Regions from separate parts of the Chryseomicrobium palamuruense genome, predicted to be linked through region 2. Evidence: a T-box and tRNA genes for the amino acid it is inferred to sense, from the RefSeq annotation. Region 2 holds a T-box; the other holds one or more tRNA genes.
What was found. A T-box is a leader RNA that pairs with one kind of tRNA and senses whether it is charged. The one in region 2 lies ahead of ACFO0S_RS13140 (valine--tRNA ligase), so its partner is inferred to be a tRNA-Val.
Positions count from the first base shown of each region.

Region 1: it has a tRNA-Val gene. The T-box ahead of ACFO0S_RS13140 (valine--tRNA ligase) is inferred to sense a tRNA for this amino acid. The anticodon was not compared.

Region 1 covers NZ_JBHSEF010000009.1:224,288-240,772, reverse strand. The annotation lists gene ACFO0S_RS02715 (carbon starvation CstA family protein) at 1-1,054, opposite strand, end outside; gene glsA (glutaminase A) at 1,226-2,158, opposite strand; gene ACFO0S_RS02705 (helix-hairpin-helix domain-containing protein) at 2,214-2,423, opposite strand; tRNA gene ACFO0S_RS02700 (tRNA-Val) at 2,497-2,569, shown strand; gene ACFO0S_RS02695 (ZIP family transporter) at 2,663-3,388, opposite strand; gene ACFO0S_RS02690 (AAA family ATPase) at 3,455-4,015, opposite strand; gene ACFO0S_RS02685 (transcriptional regulator) at 4,089-4,310, opposite strand; gene ACFO0S_RS02680 (1,4-dihydroxy-2-naphthoate polyprenyltransferase) at 4,410-5,330, opposite strand; gene ACFO0S_RS02675 (penicillin-binding transpeptidase domain-containing protein) at 5,406-7,421, opposite strand; gene ACFO0S_RS02670 (hypothetical protein) at 7,533-7,934, shown strand; gene ACFO0S_RS02665 (hypothetical protein) at 7,989-8,261, shown strand; gene ACFO0S_RS02660 (RNase H family protein) at 8,283-8,942, opposite strand; gene ACFO0S_RS02655 (hypothetical protein) at 8,968-9,162, opposite strand; gene ACFO0S_RS02650 (SRPBCC family protein) at 9,113-9,631, opposite strand; gene ACFO0S_RS02645 (DUF1801 domain-containing protein) at 9,628-10,050, opposite strand; gene ACFO0S_RS02640 (YbfB/YjiJ family MFS transporter) at 10,136-11,305, shown strand; gene ACFO0S_RS02635 (MFS transporter) at 11,658-12,890, shown strand; gene ACFO0S_RS02630 (GntP family permease) at 12,929-14,269, opposite strand; gene ACFO0S_RS02625 (glycerate kinase) at 14,281-15,408, opposite strand; gene ACFO0S_RS02620 (CdaR family transcriptional regulator) at 15,528-16,485, shown strand, end outside.
Region 2 covers NZ_JBHSEF010000026.1:151,103-167,587, forward strand. The annotation lists gene lon (endopeptidase La) at 1-1,193, shown strand, start outside; gene yihA (ribosome biogenesis GTP-binding protein YihA/YsxC) at 1,180-1,776, shown strand; gene hemA (glutamyl-tRNA reductase) at 2,327-3,691, shown strand; gene ccsA (cytochrome c biogenesis protein CcsA) at 3,784-4,605, shown strand; gene hemC (hydroxymethylbilane synthase) at 4,624-5,553, shown strand; gene ACFO0S_RS13115 (uroporphyrinogen-III synthase) at 5,546-6,247, shown strand; gene hemB (porphobilinogen synthase) at 6,253-7,233, shown strand; gene hemL (glutamate-1-semialdehyde 2,1-aminomutase) at 7,234-8,526, shown strand; gene ACFO0S_RS13130 (hypothetical protein) at 8,614-9,195, shown strand; gene ACFO0S_RS13135 (hypothetical protein) at 9,170-9,361, opposite strand; T-box leader at 9,426-9,644, shown strand; gene ACFO0S_RS13140 (valine--tRNA ligase) at 9,705-12,347, shown strand; gene ACFO0S_RS13145 (bifunctional folylpolyglutamate synthase/dihydrofolate synthase) at 12,699-13,982, shown strand; gene ACFO0S_RS13150 (bifunctional folylpolyglutamate synthase/dihydrofolate synthase) at 14,254-15,426, shown strand; gene ACFO0S_RS13155 (sensor domain-containing diguanylate cyclase) at 15,503-16,485, shown strand, end outside.

The sequences.
Region 1 (16,485 bases), on a different contig from region 2:
GTGCGAGAATACCTTCACCCACTGCTCCTGCATATCCTACAAAGCGAGCATCTGTTTCTTTATAAAGCTGTTTGGAAGATGTACCTGAAGAAACCAATCCGTGGAATCCGGAGATGGCACCACAGGCAATCGTGATGAACAATAGCGGCAACCAAGAAACGTCATTGGTCGCATTGGCCATCGGCGCTGTAATCTGAGGATTTGTGAATAATAATCCCAAATAAAGAATTAACAGACCCACGACAAGTTGGTGTGAGTTAATGAAATCACGTGGTTGTAACAACTTCCATACTGGTAGCGTGGAAGCAATATAAACGTAAACCATTAAGAACATGATCCAAATAAAGAAAGCGGTCGAAATGGCTCCTAGTCCAAACAAGCCTGCTCCCTCTTCACCACCCATATAGCGGACAAGGTCAATTTGTAGCCATTCGACATTACTCGCTATGACTGCCGTCGCATACATGATGACAAGAGCAATTAAGGATGGAATTAACATTTTTCCTTGCTTTTTATAGACAGCATAGCCAATCCAAATCGCTAATGGGATTTGAATCATAACAGGTAACACCGCTGCCGGGAACGAGATAAAGAGGTTCGCAATGACCCATGCAAACACGGCATTGACCATAAGTACTAAAATTAAAATGATGAATAAAAACAAGATTTTTCCTCGTTGGCCAATTAATTTGTGCGCAAGCGTTCCGACAGATTGCCCCTTATTTCGCACAGACAGGACTAGAGTTCCAAAATCATGGAATCCAGCTGCGAAAACGGTGCCCAAAACGACCCATAAAAACGCAGGCAGCCAGCCCCAGTAGACTGCAATAGCCGGCCCTAAGATCGGCGCAGCACCTGCAACTGAAGTAAAGTGATGTCCCCAAAGAACCCACTTATTTGTCGGGACAAAGTCAACACCATCTTCAAAACGATGAGCAGGTGTGACATAGTCCGGGTCCAGCTTAAAGATTTTTTCTGCCAAGAATTTCGAATAAAATCGGTAGCCTAAAATGAAGATAAATAGTCCAATCGAAGCTAATGCAATCGCATTCATTTCCAATCCCCCTTCTACTTCCCATTTTTGCTTACCTCATCATATTAAAATAAGGTCTGAATTATTTCAATATTAGAAATAAACAATTTATTATTTTTTTCGACTTTTTTTTTATTTTTTTTGGGATTCAGTCAAAAAAAAACCTCTCACTGGATGTGAGAAGCTTATAATTTAGAAAACCGAGAGATCCCATTCTTCGGATAATCGCTTCAGTAATTGAATTCCCTTCACACTGTTACCACGAGAATCGAGTGGCGGCGAAAGAATACCGATTCCCATTCGGTCACTGACCACAGCAAGAATGCTTCCGGACACCCCACTTTTTGCTGGGAATCCAACTTTAATCGTAAATCGAGAAGAGGCATCGTACATCCCACTTAGGAGCATGTAGGCATTGGCCGTCTTCACGTTGGCATCTTGCAGGATTCGCTCTTCAGAGAACGGATCAACACCTTTGTTTGCGAGTAGCGCACCCATGCGTGCAATATCTTCTACATTGACAGCAATCGAGCACATTTGAAAATACAGGTCGAGTGAGTCTTCGGTGTCGTGAATGGATCCGGATGCTTGTAAGAAGTAGGCAATGGCTTTGTTCCTGAGCGCCGTCGATTTTTCGGAATCAAAGACCTCTACATCCACATAGATACCGTCATCTCCCGTCAGTTTGCGAGTGAATTCCAGCATATTGGACAGCGCTTCGTCCCCGTCGCGTTCAGCAATCATGGAACTTAAGACGATAGCACCAGAGTTGATCATCGGGTTGTGGACATTCCCTTCTGATGTACTTTGAATCCCCATAATCGTATTAAACGGGTCACCTGTTGGGTCGAGGGTGATTCGCTCAAATACAGCTTCCTCTCCAAAGTTTTCGAGAGCATACAGAAAGATGACGACTTTGGAAATGGACTGCATCGTAAATTTATGGTCTACGTCACCTGTTGAAATCATTCGGCCAGCCGTATCCATGATGCTGACGGCAAATACGTCTGGATCGACGCGTTCCAGTGCAGGTATGTAGGATGCGACTTTCCCGTTGTTTTCACAGTTCTTTTCACAGTCATAAAACATTTCTTCGAGTTGTTTTTCATGTTCTTTTAAAGGCATAGTGGACTCCCTCCTTATGGGCAGTTTGCTTTTCTTTTACCCGTTACTTAGGGATTTAATCTACTCGAAAGGCAAGTTGGTGAGTATGGAGGGCAACAGATAAAATTTTTATAGCCTTTGGGCCTACTCCGTGATAGGCTTTTACTTCTTCCAGCGATTTCATACATAGTTCTTCTAATGTATAGATAGAATGAGCATGCAATGCACGCGTGGCAGGCTTTCCAATCGTTTGTGGCAAAGGTGTAGATGATGAATATGAAGTCATGGATTGAACCTCCTTCAAAATAGTGTTGCACTATCTAGGAAAAGCGGTATAATAATCTTTGTCAGTTAAATTAGATCCTGTAGCTCAGCCGGGAGAGCGCCACCTTGACAGGGTGGAGGTCGCTGGTTCGAACCCAGTCGGGATCATTGGGTGCCAAACCCACGTGGAAGCTGTCGGAACACGGCTTTCACACGAAAGAGTCCTATTAGACCGTATGTCTAGGGGCTCTTTTTTGATGTTTAAATTAACAAGAGAAGCACTGTATAGCCAAAGACGCCGCCGAAAAACGCAGGATAACTACTCTCTCGCTCTTCAGGAAGTTCTTCCTTCATCACGTTTAAAATTATTCCTCCAGCAAGCAGCGCTACGAGATACGAAAGAATAAAGGGATGAATCTCCGTCACAACCCCTGTTGCCCACCCTAACAAAATCGAAGCCGTCAATAACCACCGTCCGTATTTTTCATAATCCTTATCGTGCTGCTCGTCCAGACTACTATCAATGGTGATAAAGTGAACGCCAAGTGCCACAAAAAAAGCCCAAGGCCCGAGAGAACCTGTGAACTCTTCCCGGACAAGAAGATAACCAATACTGAAATTGTATAAAGCAAAGGTTCCGATATGAACCCAAAAGACCCCAGCGTGATGCTCAATGGATGAAGCATCTGTCCGATGCTTATGAGATGTTTTTACAAATTGTTCTAACCCATAGAATAAAACAAGACCAAATAAAGCAATCATATAAATATGGTGTTCAAAGAAGGACAGTAGACCTTCTCCTTTTAACTCTTCCTGAAAATCACCGAGTTCAGGGAGGAGATGTAAAAAGACGTAAGCCACTGCAATTCCACCTGCAATAGATAAAAACTGGCTACGCGGTTTTCTTCGTAAAAACTTCAAATGCCTTGTAAATAAATGAATGATGATAAACCCGATGACACAAAGAAAGCTGAGTCCCGTGCTCATATGATGGCCTCCTATCTTGGCTCATACTTTCACGTTACCCAGCTCTTATTTATCTAAACAGTCCATTTATAAATTAAAGTGAGTTTTAATTTGCAGTGCGGCTTGTTGTGCATCTACATTCATTGTATCGACGTGTAAATAGTTTTGCACTTGTAGTTCTCCTGGGTGCGAATTCAGTCGGTAGTTTTCGGCAGTGGTAATGACATCGTTTCGTGACCATTCCAAGTTTCGCTTGAACGGCTTATGTTCGAGTCGGTTCGGTGTGACGTTGCGCGCCAAACGCTCTTCAAGATCAGCTTCTAGTTCTACGTGATAGACGTCTGCACCTTCTGCCTCAAAAATTCCCACGACATTTTCAACGTAGTTCCAGTCAATATCTTTGTCGAACCGCCAGACAAACGTAAATATCAACCCTTCTAAGTCACTCTTTGCAACCTCTTCAAAAATTTGCTGACGGAACGAGTTCACGAGTCCCTGTCCCCGTTTGGTACTATAATCAAAAAAGTTGGAGACCAAATCAATCGTCATGTGATTATGAAATAATTTCAACTCAGTGATTTTCGCTAACTCCTGCCCTACCGTCATCTTCCCCACGGCTTGTGGCCCAAACAATAAGACTAACTTCATTCCCATCCATCCCTTATCCACTAGCAAGACTGCTTAAATTTTTCCTATTGTACCATATGAAAATGGATGAATGTTAGACAATTTCCCGTTCTTTATGGAGGACCGGTTGACTAGCGAGGATATGATCGAGTAAAAAGGTTCGTTTGGCTCGTTTGTTATAGTCCCATACCCATAACCTCTCCCCGTTCATCTTTAACACACGAATACGACGCTTCGTTACATTACCCGCTTTATCCATATACACAATCTCAACGACTTGATTATATTTCATTGCCTTGACCATATGGTCTCGCATACTTTCCGACCTCCTTTATCTGTTCTTATTATATGGAACATACGTTCTTTTTACAACCAAAAAGAACCGTCTACTCTGAAAAAAGTAGACGGTTTCCCGTTAAATTAACCATTCAATAAATAACCCAATCGTCAACAATATCCCGACAAACGTATTGGTTAACGCAGTCGACTTCATCGCAGGTCCCATCATCTGTGGCTGCGTTTTGCCTAAACGGAAGCTCTTAATAGCTTTCATCGACTTGGGAACAGCAAGCAGGACAAGAAGTGCCCAAGGTGTCACGATTTGCATCATCACGAGCCCGATGATCCACGCATAAGAAATGATGAATGCAATTGCGAGGCCTGTAATCGCCTTTTCACGACCTAGTAAAATCGGTAGTGTCTTTCGGCCACCGATTGTATCTTCCTGGATGTCGCGGATGTTGTTGGACATATTGATGGCGCCAACTAAAACTCCAAATGGAAGTGAGAGCAAAAGCGCCCACGTCGTCACTTCAAGCGTCTGAAGATAATAGGCAATCAAGATAAACCCAATGCCCATGAAAACTCCAGCAAACACTTCGCCGAAAGGTGTATATGCAATCGGAAGAGGACCTCCTGTATAGAAGTAACCGACAGCCATGCCGACAACTCCAATTGCGATTAACCACCAGCTCGTGGAGGCAGCGATGTAGATACCAATTAATCCGGCAATCACATATAAGATCAAAGCGACGCTTAAGACCATACCTGGTTTAAGGCCGTGGCGAACAATTCCGCCGCCGATTCCAACAGATTCTGCTGTATCTAAACCCTTTTTAAAATCGTAGTATTCATTGAACAAATTCGTAGCAATCTGCAGACAAAGTCCCGCTGCCATCATGGCAATGAACAGTCCCCAGTGAATCGATGTATCAAATAGAGCCATTACCGTCCCTAAAATAACAGGAACAAATGTAGCCGTCAGCGTATGAGGGCGCGTCATTTGCCACATTAATTTTCCACGTGAAATCGGTACGGTCGAATCAAGTGCAGTCATTTCAAAAATCTCCTTCGCATCTAAACTACTCAGCACTTCATTATATCATTATACTTACTGCAAAGGGTGCGCGATTTACTGTCCGTAAAGAAGTTGATAGACGCGCGCGACCTTCTCTGCCACGTACCCACTTCCGCCATTGTCTTCTACTTGTTCAATCATCATCGCTAGAATGAAGTCTTCTGTTTCCGTTGGGTAACTCACGAAGAACCCGTTCTCTTGGCCTTCTTCGTTTAGACTTGCTTTCAGCTCAGCCGTCCCCGTTTTCCCTGCGACCGGAATCGATGGAAGGTTTACTGCCTGGGCAAATCCATCCACGACCATCCGGCGCATTCCTTCACGAAGTACAGCTGCATGTTCCGGACTCACCATACCTTCTTTCCACACGACTTGATCCTCCTCTTCCATCAGAAGAGTCGGTTGCCACATCGTCCCGTCTGTTACAAACGGCTGATAGGAAATGGCTAAGTGAAGAATGTTCGCGAGCATCTGTCCTTGTCCAAATGACGTATCGGACAATTGTCCTTCTGAAGAGATCGTGCCATCATTTGAAACTTGTGAAGCCTGTAGATTCAACAGAAATGGAATGGTTTCTCCGAATCCAAATTTTTCAAGGCCGGAGACAAAGGGTTCTCTTCCCATGCGCAACGCTTGTTGGGCAAAGTAAATGTTATCGGAATAAACGAGCGCTTTCGTCAAATCAATCGGATTGGGCGCTTCCGGGTGAAGACGTGTGACGCGATAGTCGCCCCAGGACGCATCTTTTTGCCACTGTGCCCCTTCAATGACAATGCCCTCTGTAGGGTCAAGTGTGCCGTTCGCCATTCCAATGGCTGCTGTAATTGGCTTTAACGTAGATCCTGGTGCGTAGGATGCCGCAAAGCGATTGAGGAGCGGTTTCAATGGATCATCACTGAGCTCTTGGTACCTCGTCTGGGTCATACCAAGCATAAATTCGGATGGAATGAATCCGGGAGAACTTAGAAGCGTCAGTACTTCTCCTGTTTCCGGGTTTACCGTCGCAGCTGTCCCCGGCTCTCCGTCCATCGAATCATAGGTGATGCGCTGAAGCTCTGCATCAATGGTCAGTTCAATCCGTTTCCCGTCTTTTGCGGGAAGCTGTGCAAGCGTCACATTCTCTGCGCCTTCTGCTACTGGATCGATGTAAATGGTCTTCCCGTTTTCCCCACGTAGACGTTCCTCTAAATAGCGCTCCAACCCTTGACGACCAATGACGTCAAACTCGGTGTACCCTTCGTCTTCATGTTCGGAAAGTTGTTCCGCGGTAATCGGTCCGATATATCCAATTAGGTGAGACGTGGCTTCTCCGTATGGATATTCACGCATTTCTGCAGTATTTAAAAGAACACCCGGAATGGTCAGGAGCTTATCTTTCAAAGGATCGGTTGACGCCAGTTTATCCAGAGGGACGAACAGGTCATCACGAACCCAGCTCTGCGAAAGTTGATTATCAATATATTCTTCTGTGACGCCTAGAAGTGTGGCGAGCTCCGTTTTTGCCGCTAGGTCTGTGAACTTTCCAGGCACGACACCAACGTCAAACCCTGTACCATTAATGGCCAGTGGATTTCCATTACGGTCATACAGTTCGCCGCGTTTGAACGACTGTGTCGAGACACGCACTTCATCTCCTGTCATAAGACCAGGTAAAATAAAGCCTTCATTCCAGTCCACCACCCACGTTAATTCATCGTCTGCTTCAATGGGATGTAGCGTCATATCTTGTTCCCATTCAATAGGTCCTGCAAGTGTTTCTATTTTAAGTTGAACCGGAAATTCAGCAGGTTCCGTTGGTTCCCACTCCGTGTCTTCCGGTGCTCGTGTAAAGGTGATTTCTCGCTCCGTAACCCCTAGGGCCTCGTCAAGACTTCGTTGACGCTCGACGAATGCTACTTCATCCACCGTCTCTTTCGTCGTTTCCGACACAAAATCTGTATACATCGTCTCATAGTCCGCTTCGTTCCAAGCAGCAACGTAAGCTTCTAGACGTTCTTCCGGTGTAATGTCATCTGAACACCCTGCAATCATTAGGACACTTAGTAAAGAAATGGTCCATCCCCACTTTTTCATGCTCTGACCCCTTTCTGTATTGTCATGATTCGTTCACTAGTCTTTATTGTTAAGAGTATCATAGATGGTAGACTATATTGTAGACACATAGGTTACATAGGAGGTTAGGAAATGGAAAAGAAATGGAGTATTCGACTTATACAGTTTGCAGCGATTTTTGGATTTATCGGAACATATCTCGGTTCACATATGGCCGGTGTGATGGATTACTCGTTACGCCCGATCCATGCCCACATCTTACTCGTTGGTTGGTTATCCGTCTTTGCTTGGGGAATCTTCTACCAAGTGTTTGAAATCAAGTACAAAAAACTCGTGACGATCCATAGTATCACAGCGATGGTCGGAGCCATCGGCTTAACGGCAGGAATGTGGTTCTATAACTTAAATCCGTTCAATATGAATGATACATTCATTCTGATTTTCTTTATTGTCGGAGGAATGATTTTATTGATTGCTTTCTTCATGTTTGCAGTGATTACGTTCTTTACCGTTCCTGCGAATTCACGAAAATAAGGAACTTTCTTCCTGTCTTTTCGTACGTATCGAGAAGGAAGGGAGGAGAACAAGATGGAATGGTCCATTCTTTTACTCATTTTCGTTGGTGGGTTTAGCTTCTATCTGTTTGCAGAAGTACGCAGCTTACGGACACGCATCCAACGCCTCGAACGACAAGAAGGCGAGGCGCACGTCGCGTTCACACCGGAACTGGAAGAAGAAATTTCGATGTTGCTGAAACAAGGAAAGAACGTGGAGGCAGTGAAACGGGTACGCGAAGAGAACGGCTGGTCGCTTCTTGAAGCGAAACAAGTTGTCGATCGGTACCACGAAAAAGAGGTCTAGCATTTGCGCTAGACCTCTTTCTTATTGGACCAATTCAATTTCCGCTGCGACTGGAATGCCCTTTAGAGCTTGTGTAGCCAGTCGGTTCGCTTCGTTGTTTTTATGTCTCGGAATTTTATGGTACTCAGGCTGCAGCTTCATATGGTCGAGTTTTTGATCCACACGACGTCCCCATGAAGCAAGCGTCGGGTCCATGATTTCCCAGTCTTCAATCATATGCTGAAGCACGACCTGGGAGTCGCCACGAATCTCCACAGGAATACCTTTAGCTCCCAAGAACTCGAGCTCTTGTAATGCCAAATGGAGGGCTGCAAATTCCGCTTCATTATTTGATGTGAAGCCTTCAACAAATGCATTTTGGCGAAGACGGTAAGATTTGCCATTTTGTTCATAATAGATGACGCACCCGAGGCCCGCTTCTCCAGTCTCTCGCTTATAGCCTCCGTCAAAAAAGATGCACACGTTATGCGGTTCCACTTCCACTTCTTTTAGATAGCGTTTCGCTTCTTTGACCGTCCAGTTGCTTCCTCGGCCATCGATTAATTCAATCTGGTGCGCGCGACCCGTGCGTTCGATATCTTCCACAAATAGTAGGGCGCGTTCTAGCGGCATTTCTTGTGATTCAAAGCGTGTTTCTTGGTTTCTAGGTGTTTTGTATAGCCAGCGAATAGATACATTCATATGCTAGACCCCCCTGCGCCATTCGTTACTTCGAATGAATTCCGTCCAATTCTTTGTATGCATTCATGTACTTCCCACTGTCTGCTACCTCTGCGTGATACAGTGCTTTCAGGGCATGGGCTTTTCCTAAATCATGTTCTTTCATCAAATTCTTGAGCTTTAGTTGAAGCTCACGTTCTGATTTCACGAGTTGACTCATCTGTGCTTGTAGATATTTCATGGTGTTCGCCTCCTCTCGCGTCTTTTTCCGCTTCTCTTTTTATCCGTTGAACAAATTCTTCTACAACCGGACCGCCGTTTTCTTGTTTCTTCCCAATCTTCAACATCGTTTTGCCAATAAAGTTCATGCCTTCATTGGAACCAATATACCGAAAATGTGTCCAGCCTTCCGAAATTTTCTTCATTTCAAATGTAAGGTTCGTATCAAAGAGGTTCGCTAAAACGAATTGAATCGTCTTTTTCTTATGATCTGGCTCATCTGTAAACTCCGAGATGGTCACAAGATAACTTTCTGTGCGCTTCCCTTCTCGGTAGGTCTGTTTATAGGATGACCCTGTAAGCGGCTCGTTTTTCACAATCCACTCATTTGTATCGACTTTCGGCATAATGCGCTGCGGATGGCTTTCATCGAACAGAGCCCACACGGTATCGATTGGTGCTTCGATTTCAATCTCTTTATCCCATTTCATTCCGGATACCTCGCTTTCGTCACTTCAACGGAACGGCGAATCATCTCACGTAATACACTCTCGTCCACATCGCTTAGTTTGTTTATATAGATACAAGCTTTGCTCGCTTTATGTTTTCCTAATCGGGAGAAATACAATTCGCGTTCATCTTCCTCTGGCGCTACATAAAGAGTCAGTGCAGTTTTTCGCGGAGAGAAGCCAACAAGCGGCGCTTCCCCTTCATGGCCGGTCGCATATTTATAGTGGTACGAACCGTACCCGATAATACTCGGTCCCCACATTACAGGTTCATATCCTGTTTCTTCATAAAACATATCCAGTAACCGATATGCGTCTTCTTTCTTCGCAGGCTTTTCAATGGCTTCGACGAATTCGACAACACTTGCATTGGTCGGTTTGGTTTTTTGCTCATATGCCATCTGGTTCCCCATCCCTTCATGTACTATTTCGCAAAGCGAATGTTTCACGTATACTAGACGTATTGAACTGGTTGAGGTGAACATCGTGAGACATCCTATTTTTTTCGTCCTAGGTGGCGTATTTGCACTCTTTATCGCCATGAGCATCGGACGCTTTGCTTATACCCCCATTCTACCATTTATGCAGCTTGAAAAGGGATTTTCAACTGTATTTGCCGGGACATTGGCTTCAGCGAATTATGCTGGTTATCTTGTCGGCGCGCTGATCGGTAGTTTCCTTCCGATACAAAAGGTACGCACTCCGTTACTTCGTGCGAGTTTAGTTTCAAGTATCGCTCTTACATTCGGCATGGGGCTGATTGACTCTGCTTCGTTTTGGCTTGTCTTCCGTTTCCTTTCCGGTGTGATGAGTGCGTTTGTCTTTGTGCTCACTAGCAGTATCATTTTGGACCGCCTGGCTACCATGGGCCGAATTGGTCTGTCAGGCATCATGTATGCAGGGGTCGGGCTTGGCATTTTTATCTCTGGACTCGTCGTTCAACCACTCGTCACGCATTTTTCAAGTGATGGCGCATGGATTGGACTCGGATTGATTGCTCTTGTTCTTGCCGTATATGTCTTACTAATCGTTCAAGAAGAACAGCCTGCCAGTGGGGGGACGTCTGCCCCAGCTACAGCGAAACGGAAAATAGAGCCTTGGCTGATCTGGCTGTTGATTGCCTACGGGTTCGAAGGACTGGGATACATTATCACGGGAACGTTTATTGTTGCGATTGCCGAGAATTCCCCTGTCTTCCAAGGTGGGGGTACCCAAGTGTGGGCAATCGTCGGCCTGGCTGCGGTCCCCTCTACAATGCTATGGGCATATGTGGGGGCGCGTTTCGGATGGATGCGCTCCTTCACAGCTCTATTAGTAATCCAGTCGGTAGGTGTATTATTGCCTGCCTTATCCGAGAGCAGCTTTAGCTTCTATTCGAGTGCTGTCCTCTTCGGGGCAACGTTTATGGGCGTCACTGTACTTGTTGCTTCTTATGCCCGTGAGAAGTTCCCATATGCCAGTGCACGCATTCTTTCCATTTTGACCGTGACATATGCGCTCGGACAAATGATTGGACCGATTATTGCGTCTTGGCTTGCGGTACAGACAGGTTCGTTCGCTTCTGCTCTTGTTGGCGCAAGTGCCGTAATTGCTCTTGGGGCTTTGTGTATTGTGCCTATTTTAATGATGGAAAAACAAAAGACGTCCGTTTCCTAAGTAGGGAACGAACGTTTTTTTGTGGGAAGGGCTTACTAGGAAGGGGTTGGGCAGTTAGGGGTTGGGATGGCCCCGGGTGTTTCGTTTCCATAATTCGAGTTTGTCACGACAAATCGATTCTCTGGTAGGTGAAATCTCGATGTTGTAGTGACAAATCACCTTTCTGTCCGATGAAACACGTTCGCTGGACGATGAACGTTCGCTCACCTTCCCTGTCCGTACCTTAATCCTCCTTTTCTTTCCTCTACTTCACATAAATTCATTCGTTAATCGAAAAATCTTCCTTCAGTCCCTTGTAAATTTCGCTTTCCGGAGTATAATTCAGGTATCGAATGATGGATGGAGAACGCGTATGTTTAAAATGAACCGACCGTATAACGAACGAATCAGCATCTACAATGGGATGGCTTCTACCGTCGCCTTGAACATCACCAATACATTTTTTCCGCTCTACATGATTACCATTTTAGGAGCGAACAACTATCAGGTAGGGCTACTTAGCTCGCTACCTCCCCTCATCGCCCTATTAATGACCATTCCAACGGCTATTTTGCTCAATAAAAGTAGTGCATACAAGCGACTGGTGGGTACAGCCATCATTACCGCTCGTCTCTTCTTTCTGGCGATCGTATTTGTTGTCTATCTGCCTCCAGAATACAGGGCGTGGGCATTTCTCGTCATCATCGGTTGTATGCATGTGCCGACAGCAATGGCGAATATTGGCTTCCAAACGCTGATCAGCGGCCTTATCGAAGAGAATCGTCGCGGTCAGTTCTTTAGTGACCGGAACCGGATGCTGACCGTCGTCGGACTTGTCACCACATTGTTTGTTGGAATCGTTTTACGTGATGCCACGGATAGCGTGTTATCGTATCAAGCGCTCTTTCTTTTTGCTCTGGCTTTCGGAATTTTAGAAGGCTATATGATTTTCAAACACAAGGAAAATGAACCTGTGGAAACCGAAACAAAACGCAAGCTGATGGATTGGTCCATTTTCCAAAATCAAGGCTACCGCTGGTTCTTGGTAGCCGCATTATTCTTTAATTTCACGTGGCAGATGGCCTGGGGACTTTTTAACATCTATCATGTCCGCATCGCAGAAGCGACGATCTTCTGGTTCAGTATGTTCTCTGCTGGGAATATGCTGATGCAGTTCTTTACCTATCCGTTGTGGAAGAAATGGTCGGAAAAGTACTCGAACACGCTTGTCTTTATCGTACTTGCGATCGGCATGGCCTCCGCTCCGTTCTTTACAGTACTCACGACGAATTTCTTTTTGCTGTTTCTCGTGCAGACAACGTCTGGGTTCTTCTTGTCCGGGGTCATCTTGGTGATGTTCAACATGCTACTTGAGCACAGTCCTGCAGATAAACGCACGTACTGTATTACAACGTATAACATCTTGTTATCGCTCATGGCGTTTACCGCACCTCAAATCGGGATCTTGTTCCTTGAATGGTTCGGAATCGTCGAAGCCATGCACATCAACGCGGCACTCCGTCTATCTAGTAGCATCGTCTTCTTCGCCATGTTTTGGTTCTATTCACGCCATAAGAAAAAGCCGCAGCCTGTTGCTGCAACTTGATCCCTGTCCCACCGGGTTACATTCCGGTGGGTTTTTTATTATACAAAAATCATCCAAGCGACCATTGTGACGACGATTGTCGTAATCCCCATCAGGAGTGTCGACATCGTCATTGCTTTGTAGGCATCTGTTACTTTCATGCCACTGAACTCTGTAACGACCCAGAAGAAACTGTCGTTGACGTGACTCACCGTCATAGCACCGGCACCAATGGCCATCACCACAAGGGCAAGCGCGACACCATCCGTAATCCCAAGCTCAAGAACGAGCGGTGCAACGAGTGTAGATGTAATGACAAGCGCTGTTGTAGAAGATCCCTGTGCTGTTTTCAGGGCAGCTGCAATTAAGAACGGAACAATCAAGAACAATGCGCCCGTACCGAAAGCAGATAAGTCCATTGCCTGTAATTGGTCGGCCACTCCTGTGTTCCGGATGACTGTTCCGAATGCACCACCTGCTCCTGTGATTAACAAAATAGGGGCAGCTTCCTTCAATCCGTCCCCTACCCAGCCTGTCAATGTCTCATTGTCGTAAGAAGGCAATAATGGAAGGGCTGCAAATACACCTAAGAACAAGGCGACGGTTGGTGCGCCAAGGAACTGGAAGAAGGCTGTGATGCCACCTTCTCCTCCTAATGCCGTTGCAATCGAACCTAAAGCAATCAAAGCAATCGGCACCACAAGTGGTAAAAAGGATTTAAACGCTGATGGCATTTTTCCAAAAGAAGCAATGATTTCGTCATAATCCAGCGCTTCAAGATCTTCTTCCACTTGGATTTTTGTCCCTACTTTGACAGCCCAAATATACCCGACAATAACAGCGGGGATTGCAATAAGTAAGCCAACTAAAATTATTGTACCTAAGTAGTCCGCCGCACCGATATTCCCTGCTGCTGCTATCGGACCTGGCGTTGGTGGAACGAGTGTATGTGTAGCAAATAACCCGGTTGCTAACGCAATGGCCATAGATGCGACAGCCACTTTCGCACGTTTAGCCAGGGCTTTTTTCAAGCTCGATAAAATAACATATCCGGAATCACAAAATACTGGGATCGATACGATGTACCCAATCAGTGACATGGCAAGTTGTGGACGCTTTTCCCCTACAACACGTAAAACGACCTCAGCCATCCGGTAGGCAGCTCCAGACTTTTCTAAGATGACACCAATAATGGTTCCCGCGACGATCACGAGACCAATACTTGTCATCAAACCTCCGAACCCTTCATTTACAAACCGTACGACATCGGTCAGTGGAAGCCCTGCTGCAATTCCCACAAAGAAAGCTGCCACGATTAATGAAATGAACGGATGGACTTTGAGTACAGCTGTCGCGAAGACAATTAATAGCACGCCTAGTAAAATAATCGCAAATAACATGGTGGTTCCCCCTAAAGTTTAAGTTTTCTCCCTAATCGTTCTGCCGCCAAGACAAGCGCCTTGTATGGCTCTGTTAACGCTGTATCTAATGAACATCCCTCTGATACTACAGACTCCATATACGTGAAATGAGGGATAAGTACCGCCCGCTCGTCTTCGTCAATCGTTCCCGAAAGCAAGGCGACTGGCACTCCTTCTGCTCGTGCCCGTTCTGAAATCCCGAGTGGAGCTTTTCCTGACAACGTTTGACTATCTGACTTTCCTTCTCCCGTAACGACCACATCGGCAGATTTTAAGTGTCGATTGAAATCAATAGCATTTAGGACACTATCAATCCCCCGCTCTAGATGCGCTGGGAAGAAAGCAAGAAGGGCGGTTCCCAGTCCTCCAGCAGCCCCTGCACCCGCTTTTTCATGATGGGCCTCACCCGTCACTTCTTGAACGACTTGTGCGAAACGTGCGAGTACCGCTTCCAGTACTTCAGCATGTTCAGGTGTGACCCCCTTCTGTGGACCGAAAATAGCGGTAGCTCCTCTCTCCCCAAGAAGAGGATTGTCGACATCACACGCAATCGAGAAATCGCACGACGCGAGACGAGAATCAAATCTCGTCAAATCGATGTTGGCAAGACCGGCATAGTCCGGCAGATGGTCCCCAAGTTCGTTTCCTTCTTCATCGTAAAAGCTGGCACCGAGTGCTCGAAGCATTCCGATTCCCCCGTCATTTGTTGCACTTCCGCCAATCGCAATGACAAACTGCCGGCATTCTTGATCGAGTGCATGACGAATCAATTCGCCAGTGCCAAACGTAGACGCCCGAAACGGATCCCTTTCCTCTTTCGTTACATGCATGATGCCAGAAGCTTCTGCCATCTCAATGACCGCAGTTTGTTGATCACCGAGAATGCCATAACGGGCGTTGATTTTGCGTCCAAGCGGATCATTAACAGGAATCTGAATGAAACGTCCTTCTGTAAGATCTACGAGAACCTCTAACGTCCCTTCTCCTCCGTCCGCAACAGGAAGAAGTGTACATGTGACTTCCGGGTACACGGATGTAATCCCTTCTGCCATCGCGCGAGCTGCCTCTTGAGCGCTGAGTGTTCCTTTAAATGAGTCTGGACTGATGATGAAATTCAAGATGCTCCCCCATTTCGTAAACGCTTACAAAATAGTGTAGTGTGTATTTTCTGATAATGCATTATACTTGGTGTACAAATTTATTATGATTAATGATAGATTTTTTAGGAGGTATGTCGATGTTGACGAAGGAATTAGCCAATCAAATGGTTGACCAAACGATGATTCGTCTCCATCATAATATTAATGTGATGGATACAAGTGGACGAATTTTTGCTTCTGGGGAGTCCATTCGTCTCCAACAACTCCACGCTGGAGCGGCTTATGTAGCAAAGACCGGTGAAACGTTAGTAATTGAAGAGACAGATATAGATAAGTGGTCGGGAAGCAAAGCGGGAATTAATTTACCTCTTTACTATAAAGAGAAATTAGTTGCCGTTATTGGAATTACAGGGAGCCCGGAAGAATTAAAACCCGTCGCCTCTCTCGTCCAGTTAACATGTGAACTTCTTCTTCATCAGTCGGTCGTGACCTCAGAGGCAGAATGGAACCGGAAATGGAAAGATGATGCCATCACGGAGCTCATGATGACCGAGCGTCTCTCTTCCGAAACGATGGAAAGGCTCTCATTAGCAGGATTTCAATTCGAAGCCCCTATGTATTGTATCGTCTTTCATTGTGAAGAAAAGGAAGTGCCTGCCTTAAGGCGAAAGTTTGAAGACTTTTTTGACTGGTCGGATAAGGTGGCCGGAGTAAGTATGACTGGGGAATTGATCGCATTTACAAGTCGTCTGCCCTTTCTTCAACTGGAGGAGAGAATGAACCGGTTCTTAAATGTGACGACACAAGTGACGGCAGCCATCGGAAAAGAAGCAACGTCTGTTCAAGAGCTTGCTCGGAGTTTGGCGACAGCTCGAGTCGCACGGAATCATGCAACAGGTCGCATCACACCTTTTGCAGATGTCGAGCTGATGTATTTATTAGATCAAGTCGATCCAGAAGAGCGCCTTGCGTATGCGGAGTCTATCCTGGTTGAACTTGATGCAAAAGCAAAAGAAACGTTACGCGTCCTGTTTCAATGTGAACTATCCATTCAAAAAACAGCTGACGCTCTAGGCATCCACCGTCATACGCTCA
Region 2 (16,485 bases):
GTGGCGTCCGAGACGAATCCGAAATCCGTGGTCACCGCCGCACATATATTGGTGCGATGCCAGGCCGTGTCATTCAAGGAATGAAAAAGGCAGGAACCATCAATCCAGTGTTCTTACTCGATGAGATTGATAAGATGTCGAATGATTTCCGTGGAGACCCGTCTTCAGCAATGCTTGAGGTACTTGATCCGGAACAAAACCACTCGTTCAGTGATCATTACATCGAAGAAGCATACGACTTATCGAATGTGTTATTTATCGCTACAGCGAATGATTTAGGTTCGATTCCGGGTCCACTGCGTGACCGTATGGAAGTGATTTCACTTGCCGGATACACGGAAATGGAAAAAGTTGATATTGCTGAGCACCATTTGTTGCCGAAACAAATGAAAGAACATGGTCTGACGAAGTCAAAGTTGTCCATCAAGCGCGACGTGTTGCGTGATGTCGTCCGTTATTATACGCGTGAAGCCGGTGTTCGTTCACTCGAGCGTACGATTGCAGGGCTTTGCCGTAAAGCTGCGTTACAACTCGTAAAAGGTGATAAGAAAAAGGTAACGATTACGGCAAAGAACTTAGAAGACTATCTTGGCAAACGGAAGTTCCGTCATGGGCAAGCGGAGAAGTCAAACCAGGTCGGTGCAGCGACGGGTCTCGCGTATACATCTGTTGGTGGGGATACACTTCAAATTGAAGTGTCGCTTTCAGCCGGTAAAGGCAAATTACTTCTTACAGGAAAATTAGGAGATGTCATGAAAGAGTCTGCGCAAACAGCGCTATCTTATGTGCGTTCTAATGCGGAAGCACTTGGCATTGATTCCGATTTCCATGAAAAATATGATATTCATATTCACGTTCCGGAAGGGGCCATTCCAAAAGACGGGCCATCTGCAGGAATTACGATTACAACCGCACTCGTTTCCGCGTTAACAGGACGTCCTGTGAAACGAGAAGTCGGGATGACAGGCGAAGTAACTCTACGTGGTCGGGTGTTACCAATTGGCGGACTCAAAGAAAAAACATTAAGTGCACATCGTGCTGGTATCGACACCATCATCCTACCGAAGGACAATATTCCGGACATGGATGACATTCCAGATAGTATTCGTGAAGAATTAACGTTCCATCCCGTCTCTCAAGTGGAAGAAGTACTAGCCATCGCACTCGAGGAGGGCAATTATGCAAATTCATAATGTCGAACTACTGATCAGTGCTGTGCGACCAGAACAGTATCCGGAATCCGGATTACCTGAGATTGCACTGGCAGGACGTTCGAATGTCGGAAAGTCATCATTCATCAATCGGATGATCGGACGTAAGAGCATGGCACGTATTTCATCAAAACCAGGAAAGACACAAACACTGAACTTCTATAAAATTGAAGAGCAATTAGTGTTTGTCGATGTGCCAGGATATGGTTACGCAAAAGTCTCAAAATCCGAGCGCGCAGCGTGGGGCAAAATGATTGAGACGTATTTCACTTCCCGTGAAGAGTTGAAATCGGTTGTTCTGATAGTGGACTTGCGCCACGAACCAACGAATGACGACATGATGATGTACGACTTCTTAAAGCACTACTCCATTCCATGTATCATTATCGCCACTAAAGCCGATAAGATTCCAAAAGGAAAATGGGAGAAACACAAGAAAGTTGTCAAAGAAACGCTCGATATGGACCCATCCGATCCTCTGGTATTGTTCTCTTCAGAAACCGGCAAAGGTCACGACGAAGCGTGGGCCGAAATTCAACGAGCGATTGGTGAGAAAACAGAATAAGTCCTAAGTTTATTAATCATGAATCGGCCCAAAACCTTCGCTTTTCTGAGGGAGCACGCCGAAGCCTTCTCCGGAGGGGCTTCGACGCACTCTGACTCTCTAAAAGCCTTCGGTTTTGGGTCGATTCATTCTCTATTTTTTTACATTGTGTAACGCTCATCGTCTATCTAGTCAGGGACCCAGGGTCGGACCGTGTCGTCGTCCTACTCGGCAACCCAGGGTCGGACCGTGTCGTCGTCCTACTCGCTTTCCTACTCGGCGACCCAGGGACGGACCGTGTCGCCAACCGTGTCGCCAACCGTGTCGCCAACCGTGTCGCCAACCGTGTCGCACATATGTTTCACGCCCAGAATCGAGGGAATACTCTGTAAAAGGGCGATGCGTTGTCGAATCTCCTTGTCTTTGCTATAATTTATTTAGAATCATTCTAAAGTGGATTATCAAGCAATCGTTTCTTTCATACAGTGTTCACAAATACCAACGTATGAAGGGTACACACTATGGTATACTCATTACTAGTTAAATGGACGTATAAAGGAGCTATGACGCAATGAACACACTTGTGGTCGGTGTCAATTACCGAACAGCGCCTGTTGAAATTCGGGAAAAGTTGTCGTTTATTGAAGCGGAACTGCCGAATGCAATGGAAGCGCTACAGGAACAAAAAAGCATATTAGAAAACGTGATTGTCTCTACGTGTAACCGTACAGAAGTCTACGCAACTGTAGATCAGTTACACACGGGCAAATACTATATCAAACAATTCCTCGCTGCATGGTTTGACTTAAGCATCGATGAATTGTCTCGTTATGTCTTCGTTAAAGAAGAAGACGAAGCAAAGAAGCACTTGTTCAAAGTATCTGCAGGAATCGATTCGATGGTTCTTGGGGAAACACAAATTTTAGGACAAGTGAAGAAGAGCTTCCTATCCGGTCAAGAGCACGGAACAACAGGGACTGTTTTCAATCAACTGTTCAAACAAGCGGTGACGTTCGCGAAACGTGCCCATGCCGAGACAGCAATTGGTGAAAATGCCGTATCCGTTTCGTATGCAGCAGTTGAACTTGGTAAAAAGATTTTTGGGTCGCTCAAAAACAAGCATATCGTGATTTTAGGCGCAGGAAAGATGGGCGAACTAGCCATTCAGAATCTTCATGGTTCCGGAGCGGGCAAAGTGACTGTTATCAATCGCACATTTGAAAAAGCAGAAGTCCTTGCAGAAAAGTTCAATGGACAAGCAAAACCGTTAGATGAGCTACAATGTACGCTTCTCGAAGCAGACATCTTGATCAGTTCAACAGGATCTTCGACGTACGTCATTGATTATCAACTGATGCAGTTTGTGGATAAATTACGTAAAGGTAAGCCACTCTTTATGGTCGATATCGCGGTTCCACGTGACCTTGATCCTAAAATCGGCGATCTTCCGAATGTGTTCTTATATGATATCGATGATTTACAAGGAATCGTCGAGGCAAACCTTGCGGAACGTAAGCGTGCAGCTTCTAAAATCGAAGAGATGATTGAAGGTGAAATCGTTGCTTTCAATGATTGGATTGCGACGCTTGGGGTCGTTCCTGTGATCTCGGCACTTCGTAAGAGAGCAAGCTCGATTCAACAAGAGACGATGGCATCGATTGAAAACAAGATGCCAGATTTAACAGACCGTGAAAAGAAAATTTTAAACAAGCATACAAAATCCATTATTAATCAGCTATTGAAAGAGCCGATCTTACAGGCGAAAGAGCTTTCTACAAGTCCGGAAGCTGCGAAGCAATTGGCGTTGTTCCAACAAATCTTTGGCATCGAAGACGATGTGCAAGAAGAAGTGCAGTTGGCAAGCCAAAAACTTAAAGCAGCGAAATCGGTTGAAGTTGTAGAGGAAACCTCTCTTCGCGGAGAATACTCTTATTAAGCAATCAAAAGGCGTTTCTCAAATCTATTTATGGCATAATAGATGATAGAGAAATGCCTTTTTCTTTGGACATCTAGTAGAGGATGATTTCTATGAATGACTTATGGGTATTACGGCTGCAAGAAGTCATCGTCATCATGATTGCGGCAGCCCTTGTATTTTATGTGATTGATTTTCTTAAGAAAAGTGAACGAATGAACCGCACCGGAACGATCTTGTTATCTACTGGATGGAGCATTCAAACGCTTCTCATCTTGTACCTCATCATTGGAGACGGACGTTTTCCGATTCTTTCCCTCGAAGAGGGGTTTTACTTCTATGCTTGGTTACTTCTCGGAGTAACGATTGCACTGCAAGTCATCTGGAAGTTAGACATTCCCGCATTGCTCGTCACGTGTATCGGATTTATTTTTCTTGTGATTCACACGTTTGGTCGAGGAGCAAACACGGCTGTTACGGATTCACTGATAAGTGAATTACTCATTATTCACATCACATTCGCAATTCTAGCGTACGTGGCATTTTCCGTCTCGTTTGTGTTCTCGATCTTGTATCTCGTCTTACACCGGATGCTAAAAGAGAAGAAATGGAACGCGACATTCTCAAGACTTCCGTCCCTCTCGCAAGCGGAATCAATGATGACGTATTCGATCATCGCAGGGATTCCTTTATTATTTGTGAGTTTATTGTTAGGCTTGGAGTGGGGCTATATTGCTATTGAAGAATTTAACTGGCTAGACGCTAAAATCGTCACATCGTTTATTTTACTCGTCCTCTACTTATTCGTTTTCATCGTCAGGGAACGAGCGAAAATCGTAGGGACGAATTATGCGTGGATTCACGTCTATGCCTTCTTGTTTGTATTAATTAATTTTTTCCTCGGAAGTTCATTTTCCGAATTTCATTTATGGTAGCAGAAAGGTTGGAGCAAAATGCGCAAAATTATTGTCGGATCTCGCCGAAGCAAACTCGCTTTATGGCAGACAAACTGGTTTATTGATCAACTGAAGAAGAGTGGAGCACCGTTCGAGTTTGAAATCAAAGAAATCGTTACAAAAGGTGATAAGATTCTCGATGTGACGTTATCGAAAGTCGGTGGTAAAGGATTATTCGTGAAAGAAATCGAGCAAGCTCTTTATGATAAAGAAATCGATTTCGCTGTACACAGCATGAAAGATATGCCAGCAGAAATGCCAGAAGGTCTTGTCATCGGCTGTATTCCGGAACGCGTAGATGAGCGTGATGCGCTTATCTCAAACAACCATGTAAAACTTGCTGACCTGCCTGTTGGAGCCGTTGTGGGAACAAGCAGCTTACGTCGTAGTGCACAGATTCTGTTGCAACGTCCGGATGTGGAAATTAAATGGATCCGCGGAAACGTCGATACACGGTTAGCAAAATTAAAAGCAGGCGAGTACGATGCCATCATCTTAGCCGCTGCAGGACTTAAGCGTCTTGGATGGTCCGATGACACGGTAACGGAATATTTAGAAACCGATATGTGCATTCCAGCTGTAGGGCAAGGAGCTCTTGCTATTGAGTGTCGCTCAGAAGACCAAGAACTGCTTGATGCACTTGCGAAATTGACAGATGCGGGTACGTGGACTGCTGTTGAAGCGGAGCGAGCATTCTTATCCGCTATGGACGGCGGATGCCAAGTGCCAATTGCGGGCCACGCAACTGTTAATGGTGAAGAAATCACGATGACAGGACTTGTGGCAGCACCAGATGCTTCTGTCGTCTATAAAGAAACACGTACGGGCACCGATGCCGTTAAACTCGGACAAGAAATTGCTGAAATCTTGACGAAAGAAGGGGCTTACGACCTCATTCAACGCGTCAAAGAACAGGCCGATGTCTAATTTCATTTTAACGAACCAACTGCATGATCCGGAGTTCCTTGAAAAAATCGAGGCTTCCGGATTTCGTGCTGTCCATTATCCGTTGATTGAAACAGAACCAGTTAAGATGACGAAAGAAGGGATTTCGCAACTGCTTGCTTGCGACTGGTTGCTTTTCACAAGCCAAACAGCGGTACATGCCTTTTTTCAACAAGTCACACAACCACTCTGGCATCAGTTCGCAGTTGTTGGGACGAAGACGGCAACAGCTTTAAAAGAGTATGGTTACTCCGCTTCTTTCATCCCATCGACTTTCAGTGCAGACCGCTTTGTCGAGGAGTGGAATGCGGTCCAGCCTTCTGGAAGTAGAGTCGGTTTTTGCAAGGGGAATCTCGCAAAACCTACGATTGAAGAGGGACTGGATGCCTTAGTCACGGCTGTGGTTGTCTACAAAACGACAGACAGGCCAGAGCATATAGAAGCAATCAACAAGTTATGTTTGAATGAGCCGGAATCGACCCTCGTTTTTGCCAGCCCTTCCGGAGTCAAGGTGTTTCAAGAAGCGGGTGGCAAGATTGCCCCGGACACCATTGTCTGTGCGATTGGCCATGTCACGAAACAGGCTCTTGAAGAAGCAGGACTGCCGGTTCATGTCATGCCGGAACGCTATACTTTAGAAGATGTACTACTCGAACGCTTACAATATAAGGAGTGATTTCCATGCAACCTACATTTACCCGTCACCGCCGCTTACGAACATCAGAAGCGATGCGCGCATTAGTAAAAGAAACCTATTTGCACAAAGAAGATCTGATCTACCCGTTATTTGTGGCAGAAGGAGAAAACCGTAAGACGGAAGTATCATCGATGCCGGGCGTGTACCAGTTTTCACTCGATCGACTAGGGGAAGAGCTTGATGAAGTGGTGAAACTCGGTATTCAATCCATCATCTTATTCGGTCTTCCCGCTGAAAAAGATGAAGTAGGAAGTGGTGCTTACCACAACCACGGCATCATTCAAGAAGCTACCCGCTTAGTGAAAGAGCGTCATCCCGAACTGCTCGTCATTGCGGATACATGCCTATGTGAATACACAAGCCATGGTCACTGTGGTGTAGTTGACGCGCACGAGCGTATCGTCAATGATGACTCACTAAATCTCCTTGCGATAACGGCTGTGAGTCAAGCAGAAGCGGGAGCGGACATTATTGCTCCGTCGAACATGATGGACGGATTCGTTGCTGTGATTCGAAAAGCTCTTGATGACGCTGGGTATCACGATATTCCCATCATGTCGTATGCGGTTAAATATGCATCTGGCTACTACGGGCCATTCCGTGAAGCAGCGGACGGTGCACCGAAGTTTGGGGACCGTAAAACGTATCAAATGGATTATTCAAATCGTTTAGAAGCACTTCGTGAAGCACAATCGGACGTTGATGAAGGAGCAGACTTCTTAATTGTAAAGCCTGCACTAAGCTACTTAGACATCATCCGTGACGTGCGAAATGCGCATAATCTTCCGATTGTCGCATATAACGTGAGCGGTGAGTATGCGATGGTGAAAGCCGCTGCCATCAATGATTGGATTGACGAGAAATCAGTCGTCATGGAAACCATGACAAGCATGAAACGTGCGGGTGCGGATCTTATTTTGACGTACCACGCAAAAGACGTCGCGAAATGGTTGGAGGAGAAGTAAATGACAAAATCGTACACGAAATCACACGAAGCATTCACCGAAGCGAAAGACTTGATGCCAGGTGGCGTTAATAGTCCCGTACGTGCATTTAAGTCTGTAAACATGGAACCGATTTTCATGGAAAAAGGAAAAGGGGCTATCGTCACAGACATCGATGGCAATGATTATATTGACTACGTTCTTTCATGGGGTCCTCTTATTTTAGGGCATACGGACGAAAAGGTTGTCTCAGAAATTCAACGTGTGGCTGAGCTCGGTTCAAGTTTCGGTGCATCCACACTGATTGAAAACGAAATGGCGAAACTTGTAATGGAACGCGTGCCATCGATTGAAATGATTCGTATGGTATCTTCAGGTACAGAAGCGACGATGTCTGCACTTCGTTTAGCGCGAGGCTTCACAGGCCGCAATAAGATTTTAAAGTTTGAAGGCAGCTACCACGGACATGGGGACAGCTTGTTGATCAAAGCAGGGTCTGGTGTGGCGACACTTGGACTCCCTGATTCACCTGGTGTACCGGAATCGGTAGCGAAAAACACATTAGCGGTGCCATTCAATGATTTAGAAGCCGTGAAAGAAGCATTCCGATTATATGGAGACGATATCGCAGCAATCATCACAGAACCAGTGGCAGGAAACATGGGTGTCGTCCCACCTCAACCTGGATTCTTAGAAGGCCTACGCGAGATCACCTCTGAACACGGTGCCCTTCTTATTTTTGATGAAGTCATGACCGGATTCCGCGTCGATTATGGGTGTGCTCAAGGCTACTACAATGTGAAGCCAGATCTTACGTGTCTTGGTAAAGTTATCGGAGGCGGCCTACCAGTAGGTGCATTCGGTGGACACCGTGACATCATGGAGCAAATCGCACCTGCAGGTTCCGTCTACCAAGCAGGTACGTTATCTGGGAACCCACTTGCGATGGCAGCAGGGTACGCAACACTTTCTCAACTAACACCGGAAAGCTACAAGCATTTCCAAAAGCTTGGCGACCGTCTTGAAGAAGGTTTCCGTCGCGTTGCGTCGGAATTTGATATCCCGCACACCGTGAACCGTGCAGGCTCGATGATCGGCTTCTTCTTCACCAATGAAGAAGTAATTAACTATGACAAGGCGAAAACATCTGACCTCGCATTGTTTGCAGATGTTTACAAACTCATGGCCGAGCAAGGCGTCTACTTGCCACCGTCTCAGTTTGAAGGATTGTTCTTATCGACCGCACACACGGAAGAGCACATCGATCAAACAATTGAAGCGTTCCGTAAGGCATTTGAGCAGTTGAAGAAATAATACATGACAAAGACCTGATCTCACTATCGATAGGAGAGCAGGTCTTGTTTGTTTCCTACGAGCATATGCTTTGGCAGGAGGGATGTCATGAAGAAAACTTGGACAGAACAACAATCGTTTGCACTGGAACCTGCACTTGGTGCATTTCATGGAGTGGAAGAATTCAACATCCAACCGCTCTTCACCTGGAAACAAGTAGATGGACAGTGGGAGTTAAAGGGACTTTATAAATTGATGGTACGAGCAGAGATTCAAGATGAGAGGGAAGAGAACGGCGATTTTGACGCGTCCGTGACACAAATTGATGACGTCGACCGCGAGAATACAACTGCCTATTTCGAATACGCTTTACCGTTCCACGTCTATGTGGACATCGATAAAGTGGCGAATAATTCGCAACCGTCCTTTGAACTCATCAGTCATGATGCGGACTATGATTCGGGATGTATCCACTGTTCATGGCAAGCATCTGTCGCGTATGAGGAAGCAGAAGCCGCTGTAGAATCCACGTCGGCGTATTACGAAATTGAAGACGCTATTGAAGCGTGGCAGGAATCTACGATTGAAGTTCCGGAAGTGGAAGCCGTGCACCCAGATCAACTTCCCAAATGGAAAGATACGTACACGACAATCCGAATTCCACTTAAATCACATCATGGTAGAACATAAAACTGAGTGCTACAAGGAAAAGTAGTAACAAAAAGTCGCCGGTGGTTGGAACGATAAGTACGCGGACGAGCTGGAAGCAGGTAATCGGAATGCAGATGGCTTTGCAATAGAACCGCGGCTTGCGAATCCATTCGGGCAAGTAGTGCGGGTTGTAGCGCCGTTTCATTAGAATCACCTCCTTTCGACAGCTTGACGTCTTGCAGCGGATTGCTTACAATAAGAACACATAACCAAATGCAACGAACGGGAAGAGTAGACAATCCCCTGATCTGTAGAGAGAAGGCCACTTGGTGAAAGGTCTTTGATGAGAATTGTTGAAGGTAGCCCGGGAGCAGCTGTCGTGAACATTGAGTAATGACAGCCGGCGTGAAGCCGTTACCGATTGAAGAGCATGTCTATTTAGGTAGGCATGAATAAAGGTGGTACCGCGATCATTCCTCGTCCTTTTTTAAGGACGGGGATTTTTTGTGTTCTGCTCCTCTTCAATCTACAAAAAAGGAGTGACTTACATGACAAAAGAAATCGAAATGCCAACCAAGTACGATCCGCAATCGATCGAACAAGGCCGTTATGACTGGTGGCTTGAAGGAAAATACTTCGAAGCTCATCCGGAAAGTGACAAAAAACCGTATACCATCGTAATTCCACCACCCAACGTGACAGGAAAACTTCACCTAGGTCATGCGTGGGATACAACGTTACAAGACATCATCACGCGTATGAAACGTATGCAAGGCTATGACGCGCTATGGCTTCCAGGAATGGACCACGCCGGAATTGCAACGCAAGCAAAAGTAGAAGAAAAACTGCACTCTGAAGGCAAGACACGTTATGATCTTGGTCGCGAAGCTTTTGTGGAAGAGACATGGAAATGGAAAGAGGAGTACGCAGGCCATATCCGCTCACAATGGGCAAAACTAGGCCTTGGACTTGATTATTCCCGCGAGCGTTTCACTTTAGATGAAGGTCTGTCTCATGCCGTTCGCGAAGTCTTCGTAAAGCTTTACGAAAAAGGCTTGATCTATCGTGGCGAGTACATCATTAACTGGGACCCAGCTACGAAAACCGCGTTATCCGATATCGAAGTCATTCACAAAGAAATTGAGGGTGCCTTCTATCATATGCATTACCCGTTGACAGATGGAACCGGGGCGATTGATGTTGCAACGACGCGTCCGGAAACAATGCTTGGCGATACCGCGGTTGCAGTTCACCCAGAAGACGAGCGCTACAAGCACTTGATCGGAAAAACCGTAACGTTACCAATTGTCGGGCGCGAGATTCCGATTGTAGCAGACGATTATGTCGATATGGAATTCGGGAGTGGGGCTGTTAAGATTACGCCAGCCCATGACCCGAACGACTTCGAAATCGGAAACCGTCATAACCTAGAACGTGTTCTTGTCATGAACGAAGACGGTTCGATGAATGGCAACGCCGGCAAGTATGACGGGCTCGACCGTTTCGAGTGCCGTAAGCAAGTTGTCAAAGATCTACAAGACATGGGTGTCCTGTTTAAGATTGAAACACATGTTCACTCGGTAGGTCACTCGGAGCGAAGCGGAGCAGTTGTAGAGCCGTATCTATCGACGCAATGGTTCGTAAAAATGAAGCCACTTGCCGAGCAAGCGATGGCGATCCAAGGCACAGAGGGCAAAGTCAACTTCGTTCCAGACCGTTTTGAGAATACCTATATGCGCTGGATGGAAAACTTGCACGACTGGTGTATCTCTCGTCAGTTATGGTGGGGTCACCGAATTCCGGCTTGGTACCACAATGAAACTGGCGAAGTATTTGTAGGGCACGAGGCACCAGCAGATAGTGAAAACTGGCGTCAAGAAGAAGACGTTCTGGATACGTGGTTCTCTTCTGCACTATGGCCGTTCTCTACAATGGGCTGGCCAGATGCGGATAACGAAGAATTGAAGAAATACTATCCGACAGATACACTCGTTACCGGGTATGACATCATTGCCTTCTGGGTATCTCGTATGATCTTCCAAGGTGTCGAGTTCACTGGACAACGCCCATTCAGAGATGTACTGATCCATGGTCTCGTGCGTGACGCGGAAGGCCGGAAGATGTCGAAGTCTCTCGGTAACGGGGTCGACCCAATGGATGTTATTGCGCAGTACGGGGCGGATTCTTTACGTTATTTCTTATCAACAGGCTCGTCACCAGGACAAGACCTTCGCTACTCAACCGAAAAAGTAGAAGCCGTTTGGAACTTTGCGAATAAGATTTGGAACGCTTCTCGATTCGCATTGATGAATATGGACGGTCTAAAATACGAGGAAATTAACTTAGATGGCAAGAAATCAGTGGCAGATGCGTGGATCTTAACGCGCCTTAACGAAACAATTGAAACAGTGACGCGTCTATCTGACCGCTACGAGTTCGGAGAAGTAGGCCGTGCTCTTTACAATTTCATCTGGGATGATTTCTGTGACTGGTACATCGAGATGGCGAAACTTCCCCTTTACGGAGAAGACGAAGAAGCGAAGAAAATGACGCGTTCTGTGCTTGCCTACGTACTGGACCAGACGATGCGCCTACTTCACCCATTCATGCCGTTCATCACGGAAGAAATCTGGCAGAACCTGCCGACAGAAGGTGACTCGATCGTCACAGCTGCTTGGCCAGAAGTACGCAACGACTTGAACTTCCCAGAGCAAGCAGAAGAAATGAAACTTCTCTCTGAAATCATTCGCTCTGTCCGCACGATACGTGCTGAAGTACAAACACCGATGAGCAAAAAAGTACCGTTGATTCTATCTGCGAAAGACGAGAAGTCACTTGCCACACTTGAGAACAACGCTGCCTACATCGAGAAGTTCTGTAACCCGGAAACGCTTGACATCGGTTTGCGTCTTGACGCGCCCGAAAAGGCCATGTCTGCGGTTGTAACAGGAGCAGAACTGTTCTTACCACTTCAAGGTTTGATCGACATCGACGCAGAACTTGCGCGTCTTGAAAAAGAACTTGCGAAGTGGGAGAAAGAAGTGAAGCTCGTTCAAGGCAAGCTCTCAAACGAACGCTTTGTCTCCAAAGCACCTGAAGCGGTTGTCGCCGAAGAACGCGCGAAAGAAGCGGATTATCTTGAGAAGCGTGATACAGTGATCAAGCGTTTAGAAGAATTGAAGAACTTGTAATACATCTTGACCCCTATTCTCGGAAGAGAGTAGGGGTTTTGTAATGAATGGCCAGTATTCGTATGGAGTGACCGACGGATTAATAGACTCCGACGGTCACGTTTAGCATCCTTCGTTGAACATGGTTAATGTAGGTTGTTATCTAATGTGGTGATTGTATCAAAGAAAGTGAGCTAAAACCGAAGACTTCTAGAGGCTTTAGAGTGGCTCAACTGACCCCTACGGGGGTACAAAGCGCAAGCTTTGGGTAACCCGGAAAGAAATAAAAGACATCGACCCTCAAGATTGCTATACTGAATTTGTACTTTTACGACACACGAAACATTACTCGGAACTAAGAGGAGACACGCTATGTATACCAATCTAAAGGACTGTCTTAAATTCGTATTTTCCATCCGCAATGAAAACTACAAACAAACGCCACTCGACCTGGTGGCTGACATATTACATGATTTAGGAAACCCTCAGAACAACATTAAAACCATTCACCTAGCTGGATCTAATGGAAAGGGCTCAACACTCAATGCCATCCATTCCATCCTAAAAGAACATAACTTGAAAGTCGGCGTCTTCACGTCTCCGCACATCCATCACGTCAACGAGCGCATCATCGTCAACGGACAACCGATTGATGAAGACACATTGCTCAATCACTTTAATACGATTATTGAGATTTCTGAGAAAAAGTATAACAAATATCCCACGTTTTTCGGCATGATGGCCATCATCTCGTACCTGTACTTTGACGAACAACAAGTCGATGTAGCGTTGATGGAGTCCGGAATAGGTGGACGACGCGATTCAACAAATGTCATCACACCACTCGTTTCTGTCATTACGACCGTTTCCTACGACCACACCGATGTGTTAGGGGAGACGATTCAAGAAATAGCTTCTGAAAAAGCAGGAATCATTAAACAAGGAGTTCCGGTTGTATCGAGCGTGAAAAATCCGGAAGCCCAGCTTGTTATTCGCGAAACGGCAGCTGAAAAAAAGGCACCACTTCAGCAACTCGAAGATCACATGAAAGTATCCAATGTTCGACTTGAAAATGGATATCAACTTTTTGATTTGGAAATTGGTGAAGACCGCTACGAAAATATCGAGCTCTCCATGTTCGGAATTCACCAAGCAGAAAATGCAGGACTGGCAGTTACAGCTGTTCTAACTTTACAATCTCATTTTGACATTCATACGGAAGCTATATATGCAGGACTTAAAAAAGCGAAGTGGGCAGGCCGTTTTGAAAGATTCGGCGAACACATCGTGATTGATGGTGCGCACAATCCGGAAGGGATGACGATGTTGCTCCAAACATTAGCTGCCGTGTACCCAGAGTATAACTATCATTTCCTATATGCAGCACTCGAAGAAAAAGACAACGCATCCAGCGTCGCCATGGTCGATCAAGTCGCAACTGACATTACGTTCACTAGCTTCCAACATAGTGGAGCTACACCAATAGACACGTTGATCGAGTACTCGTCACACACAGAAAAATCTGCTGTCGACGACTGGAAACAAGTCATTAATCAATTCCATGAAACTCATAAAGATACCGAAGTCCTGGTCATTACAGGATCTCTTTACTTTATGAGCGAAGTGCGGGAACACCTGTTAACGATGGAGTTTTAATTTATTCATTATGAATCCCCACAAAACCTTCGCTTTTCTGAGGGAGCCTCCCGGAGCCTCCTCGTGGCATACCAAAGCTTGCACTTTAGCCTCGACTGTGGGGTCTCCGGAACACTCTGACCTTCTAGAAGTCTTCGGTTTTGTGGAGATTCATTCACTTATTGCTCATCGGAGATTTTTTCTCATCATGTTGCTATATTATGAATTAACTCGACTTTCTAAAGTGAATTTAGAAGCCGAGCTTTTTGTGAATCTAAGGGGGACATACATAATGCAAATTCCAGGATTGGATGCATATAAGGAAAAGTGGGGGATTGGTAGTCGTTCTGTAATTGAGCCAGGACTCGAGCGCATGGAACGAGTCTTGGCTGAACTCGGAAACCCTGAACAGCACGACAAAATTGTGCATGTTGCGGGTACTAACGGCAAAGGCTCCACGATAGCATTTATGAAGGCCATTTGTGAATCACACGGTGTCACGTATGGTGCATTCCAATCGCCTGCCATATTAGACGTACATGATCAAATCACTATCAATGGTCAAAACGCCACAGAAGTGCAACTCGATTCCGCCATGAGACGAATAGCTGAGACGAAAGATGCTGATTCCTTAACAGACTTCGAACTCTTAACCATCTGTGCTTTTCTTATCTTTAACGAGTCCAATGTTGAAATCTGGTTGATTGAAACCGGTATGGGGGGAAGATACGATAGCACGAACGTGATTCCTCAAAGCATTGCAATCATCACGAGTCTAGCAATCGAACATACAAACTTCCTGGGTGAGTCGCTCGAAGAAATAGGGGAACATAAGGCAGGCATCCTAAAGCAAGATAGTGACGTATTCTTACCGGAAGATATCTATTTACCCCCGTTTGAGCGAGAGGCGGATATGAAAAACGCGCGACTCTTCCGCATGAGACCCTTAACGGAAGATATCGAGCTCTCCTTACTAGGTGAACATCAACGTATGAACGCCACTTTAGCTTCCACAGCTTTAAGTCAATATCTTCAGTTAGATGATACACTTCTTAGATCAGGTCTTAAAAAAGCATTCATCCCTTTCCGTATGGAGAAAATCACTGAAAATATTTACTTGGATGGTGCACATAATCCTGCTGCTGCAAAGGCGCTTGTAGAAACTATCCAAGCTCAGTTTTCTAATGAAAAAATCCATTTCGTTATGGGAATCTTAAAGGATAAAGATTTTGAAGAGGTGTTACGGACTTATGAAACAGTGGCGAACAAGTTCACATTTGTCGATTTTTCATATGAACGCGCACTTAAGTCAAATAGACTAGTCGAATTATGTCGAATTCAAAATGTTTCTTGTAAACATATTTCAGAAATAGATATAAATTTATTAAACAACGATAATTATAGGTCTTTTATAACCGGTTCTTTGTATTTTTTAAGTGAATGGAAATTGAAAAACAGGATTTAGTGCCTTAGTGAAGTATAGTAAAAGAGTGCTATAATTTGATTTGTCAGAAAACCAAATAACTGGAAGGAGGACCATTGTGAAGTTTAGTAAACGAACCAAACTGAATATTATTCTGCTGTGGGTATTTACTGCACTACCGATGTCGATCTTCCTTTACTACTACTACCCTAGTCAACCTATCGACTGGAGTATCTTCATGTTGATGGTCCTATTGGCCATTGCTACCACAGCCATCCCAATTTATATTGGAAATGTAACGATTTTTTTCTCACAATGGGTAACTGTAGCGGCATTCTTAGCTTATGGTGCTGGCGTTGAGATGATTCTTGTTCAACTTTCTATACTTCCAATGATATTCCGAGTACTCTTCTTACAAGATTTACCGTACCGACTCATTTTCAGCTCATGGATGTTTATTATGGTCTCTTTCTTGTCCGCCAGTGCTGCGCATATCGCGGGATATCAGATCGGCTCTATGGATACGATTCAAATTCTCCTGGGTGCAACGATATTCATGTTTGTGAGTTTGTTAAGTAATCATGTCATTTTATACAGTAGAGAGCGTATCCTCGGTCAGAAGGAAAAATTTTTCAGCCGCGATGCTCTGTGGGATTACGCAGCCGGATTAGTTACCTTACCGTTTGCGGTTGCGTTATATGTCCTTCAGCTAACCATGGGGTGGCTTGCATTTCCACTACTGGGTATACCATTTCTACTTATTACATATGTGATGCGTATGTACAACACGGCTGAACGAGCGAATATTGCACTTGCTAAAGCGAGTGCGTTCGGCCATGAATTAGCGGATCGATTAAGTGTGGAACAAATCGTGAACATGTTCTTAGAGCACTTGAAGAATTTACTTCCGGCGGATAACATCTATATTATCGATAACTTAAAAGGCAATTATGTTGTGATGCGTGCATTAGAGGATGGACATGAAATGCGCATTGACGTTCCATCGGATACGATTAAGAACTCATTTATTCATTACTATTTCACGTATTCTGAGAAACAGTGTTATGTCAAATCGAGTGAGTGGGTCCATGAAGCTCCTGA